Regions from separate parts of the Bacillus sp. OTU2372 genome, predicted to be linked through region 2. Evidence: predicted binding sites of a transcription regulator. Region 2 holds the regulator's gene; the other holds the start of a gene.
What was found. Region 2 encodes LexA, which represses DNA repair genes until DNA is damaged. Its sites were predicted from a motif close to CGAACATATGTTCG; they were not measured.
Positions count from the first base shown of each region.

Region 1: the regulator LexA is predicted to act here: its motif matches at 1,446-1,459, upstream of uvrB (excinuclease ABC subunit UvrB).

Region 1 is NZ_JASATK010000005.1:87,371-89,786, forward strand. Features, by position in the region: gene panF (sodium/pantothenate symporter) at 1-1,058, shown strand, start outside; gene AAHB15_RS11160 (CsbA family protein) at 1,135-1,374, shown strand; gene uvrB (excinuclease ABC subunit UvrB) at 1,597-2,416, shown strand, end outside.
Region 2 is NZ_JASATK010000001.1:726,586-729,001, forward strand. Features, by position in the region: gene glnA (type I glutamate--ammonia ligase) at 1-447, shown strand, start outside; gene lexA (transcriptional repressor LexA) at 739-1,362, opposite strand; gene yneA (cell division suppressor protein YneA) at 1,524-1,844, shown strand; gene AAHB15_RS03515 (YneB family resolvase-like protein) at 1,857-2,416, shown strand, end outside.

The DNA.
Region 1 (2,416 bases), on a different contig from region 2:
TTATTATTTTCCTTTTTTCATCGATGACGGCGCAATGGATTGGCGGGGCGCGCCTAGTAGAATCGCTGACTGGCATGCCTTATTCAACCGCTTTACTGATTTTTGCCTTTTCTGTTCTTGTGTTTGTTATTGTGGGGGGCTTCCGAGCGGTTGCCCTCACAGATACGGTCCAAGGTGTCGTGATGTTTGCAGGAACGCTGATTCTATTGATTGCGACCATTAAAGCAGGCGGAGGGGTTTCGAACATTATTTCTGATTTAGCGGCGGAGAATCCAAACCTCATCAGCCCGTTTGGTGCACAGCACAATTTAACCCCGGCCTACGTTTCATCATTTTGGATTTTGGTTGGCGTTGGGGTTGTCGGCCTTCCGCAAATTACAGTCAGGGCGATGTCTTACAAAAATTCAAAAGCTATGCACAATGCGATCATTATTGGAACAGTTGTGGTCGGCTTTATCATGCTCGGGATGCACTTGATTGGCGTGTTTGCAAGACCAGTTCTCCCAGGAATAAAAATCGGTGATACAGTTATGCCGCTGTTATCTATGAAAGTATTACCGCCGTTTGTGGCCGGGATTGTCCTGGCTGCCCCGATGGCTGCTATCATGTCAACGGTGGATGCCTTGCTGATTCTCGTTAGCTCCGCCCTGGTAAAAGATATCTATTTAAATTATATCAAGCCGAATGCCGAGGACAACCAGATCAAAAAGGTGAGCTTCAGTGTAACCGCCATTATTGGGATTATCGTGATTATTCTCGCATTAAGTCCACCTGATTTAATTGTCTGGCTGAATCTATTTTCTTTTGGCGGACTGGAATCTGTGTTTATTTGGCCAGTGATTTTAGGCTTGTATTGGAGTAAGGGCAATAAGTACGGAGCAATCACATCAATGATTATTGGAATGGGTTCTTATATTTTATTAGATCGTTTTTATCCGAATGCCTTTGGACTGCATACGGTTGTCATGCCGATTGTTCTGTCATTGTTAGGATTTATCATTGTTAGTCTAGTATCACAGCAAAAGGAAGCGGCTGGCTTTGAGAAGGCAAAGGTTTAAGGAATATTTTAGTTGCAATTTTATCGATTAGTTTTTAGAATAAATAATTAACGAGATTTATAAATGAGGTGTGCCCATGTTTGAGATTATTAGGATATTTTCGGCACTAACTATGCCTGGATTACTGGTTTTGCTTTTTTCACGGGTCACTTACAATCGCGTTATCGGCCTTGTTTTAACCGTGGCACTGATTGCTGGGTCAGTTTACAAAGGCTATACCGACACCTTTTACCTGATTGTTATTGATGCCTTTTCACTTACAGCCGGCTTCTGGCTGGCAGCCAGGATGAAACCGCGCGCAGTTAAAAATAGCTAGAACCTATTCACAAATGTAAGTCTGTCGATTAACGGCAGGCTTTTTTCTAATTAAAAAACTTAATCAAAAATCGAATACTAGTTCGCATATCATTGGTTTGTTTTTGGTGGATTGTGGTAGAATGTTAATAGGAAATTTACGAGAAGACACTTTTTAGCACCATCCCGGACAATAAACAGTTTTTTAGCTTGAGAGTGATTTTTTTTACGGGAGGAAAGAAATGTGAAAGATCAATTTGAATTAGTTTCAAAGTACTCGCCCCAAGGTGATCAGCCCGAAGCGATCCGCCAGTTAGTAGAAGGGATTAAAAATAATAAACGCCATCAAACCCTGCTCGGTGCGACCGGTACAGGGAAGACCTTTACAGTTTCGAACGTGATTAAAGAAGTGAACAAACCAACCCTTGTGATCGCCCATAACAAAACATTAGCCGGACAGCTCTATAGTGAGTTTAAGGATTTTTTTCCAAATAATGCGGTAGAATACTTTGTCAGTTACTATGATTACTATCAACCGGAAGCCTATGTGCCGCAAACCGATACCTTCATTGAAAAAGATGCCAGTATCAACGATGAAATCGATAAGCTGCGCCACTCGGCGACCTCATCGTTATTTGAACGGAAAGATGTCATCATCATCGCCAGTGTGTCCTGTATCTATGGTCTCGGTTCGCCGGAAGAATACCGCGAGATGGTGTTATCGCTTCGCACAGGCATGGAAATTGAACGGAATCAGCTCCTGCATCGTTTAGTGGATATCCAATATGAACGAAATGATATCGATTTTAAACGGGGAACTTTCCGTGTCCGCGGGGATGTCGTTGAGATATTCCCAGTCTCCCGCGATGAACATTGTGTCCGTGTCGAATTTTTCGGAGATGAAATTGACCGCATCCGCGAAGTTGATGCGTTAACTGGTGAAATCATCGGCGAACGTTCGCATATCGCGATTTTCCCGGCTTCCCACTTCGTAACACGTGAAGAAAAAATGCGGTTAGCCATTGAGAATATTGAAAAAGAACTCGAGGAACGGCTTGCCGAAT
Region 2 (2,416 bases):
AAGCGTTTAGTGCCTGGCTATGAAGCACCTTGTTATGTAGCTTGGTCTGCTAGAAACCGTTCACCACTAATTCGTATTCCTGCATCTCGTGGCTTAAGCACACGTGTAGAAGTACGTAGTGTTGACCCAGCAGCAAATCCATATCTTGCAATGGCTGTTCTATTAAAAGCTGGTTTAGACGGTATTAAAAATAAATTAACTCCTCCAGCTCCAGTAGATCGTAACATCTATGTTATGAGCAAAGAAGAAAGAATCGAAGAAGGTATCATCGATCTTCCGGCAACTCTTGCACAAGCATTAGATCAATTAAGCCAAGATGAAGTAATTGTTGCTGGTTTAGGCGAGCACATCTTCGAACACTTCGTTGAAGCAAAAGAAATTGAGTGGGATATGTTCCGTACTGTTGTTCACCAATGGGAACGCGATCAATACCTGAGCACTTATTAAGAGATAAAAGAAGCCTTGGCGCTCTATGCGTCAAGGCTTTTTGGTGTATTGTGGTAGAGTAGGGTGGCCGGGAGTATGAAGGACAAAATGCGGTTGAGCAAGAGGGAAAGTGTCCTTCATCGGGAGCATGAACGACAATGAGTTTTTGAGCAAAAAAGAAAGTGTCCTTCAGCGGGTGTGTGAAGGACAAAACGCAGTCGTATAAGAAAAAATATCCTTCATCGGAAAAGTGTAGAATAATATCCGGATAAGTCTGACCCAAAAAAAGAGAGCTGGATCAGCTCTCTCAAATTAATGGATATGACGATAAACTCCAATAACTTTCCCTAAAATCGATACATTTCGTAAAATGATAGGATCCATTGCAGAGTTTTCCGGCTGCAGGCGGATGTAGTCTTTTTCCTTAAAGAATCTCTTACAAGTTGCTTCGTCATCCTCCGTCATTGCAACAACAATATCCCCATTGTTCGCAGTCTGCTGCTGCTTCACAATCACGTAGTCTCCGTCAAGTATTCCCGCCTCTATCATACTTTCACCCATGATTTCTAGCATAAACACCTGCTCGTCTGAGGGAGCCAAGCTTTCAGGAAGTGGGAAATATTCTTCGACATTCTCAATTGCTGTGATTGGCAATCCTGCTGTTACCTTCCCGACCACTGGAACGTTGACAACTTTATTTCTAGGAATCTGTGCGGCTTCATCCGCATCTAGTATTTCAATAGCTCTTGGTTTGGTAGGGTCTCTTCTAATTAGACCTTTACTCTCTAAGCGTGCTAGGTGACCGTGAACAGTAGAACTGGATGCAAGTCCAACCGCTTCGCCAATTTCCCTGACGGAAGGAGGATATCCCTTACTTCTAACTTCTTCCTTTATAAACTCCAGGATATCCTGCTGCCGCTTTGATATTTTTACCATGATAAAATGCACCTCGCCTGGTTAATGTTGTCTTTATTATAGCATGTCGTACCATACTATACAAACATAAGTTCGAGAAAATGGTTGACAACAAACAAATGTTCGGATTATAATGAAAACAAATCAAAAGGGAACATATATTCTTATAAGAGGTGCGAATCATGAAAAAATTATGGAAACAATACTCGTATGCTATTACTCTTATTATTTTAAGCTGCACTTTAGCTTTGGTATTATCATTTAAACATCACTCTGATGATCAATATTTAAAAGTAACCATTTCTGAAGGAGATACACTTTGGAAGATTTCTGATCAATTTGAAGGTCAGCATTCGCTATCAAACAAAGAGTTCGTAGGCTGGGTAAAAAAGCATAATGAAAATATTAAGGATCAAATCTATCCTGGTGAAGAAATTGTAATTCCTGTAAGCAAAAAGAATTCCGCCAATACAACAGAACTTGCGAGTGCGCCGAAGGAATAGAAAGGATAACTAATGAAAGCTATAATCTACTGCCGTGTCAGTACCAACAAACATACACAAGAAACATCCTTAATACGCCAGGAAGATGAATTAATCCAACTTGCGAACCAGTGTGGATTTGAAATCGACTCCATTATAAAAGAACAAGCTAGTGGTTATGATTTTGAAAGAGATGGAATACTAGAGGTATTAGAGAGGATAAAAGATCCGCAAGTTCAGGCCCTGTTAATTCAGGATGAAACACGGCTTGGAAGAGGTAATGCTAAAATTGCCCTTCTGCATTGTATAATAAAAGAAGGGATTCAACTTTACAGTATTTCACATAATGGTGAATTACAACTTTCAGAATCGGATTCCATGGTTTTAAAAATAGTCAGTATGGTAGAAGAGTATCAGCGTAAACTTCATAATGTAAAAATAAAAAGAGGCATGAAGCGTGCTGTTGAGCAAGGCTATAAACCAGAAAAAAACTTAAAGAACCTTGGACAATCCTCTGGCAGGGAAAAAATTGAAGTACCAATTGAACAGATTATCCGATTACGGGAAAATGAGCTGACATTTGCTGAAATTGC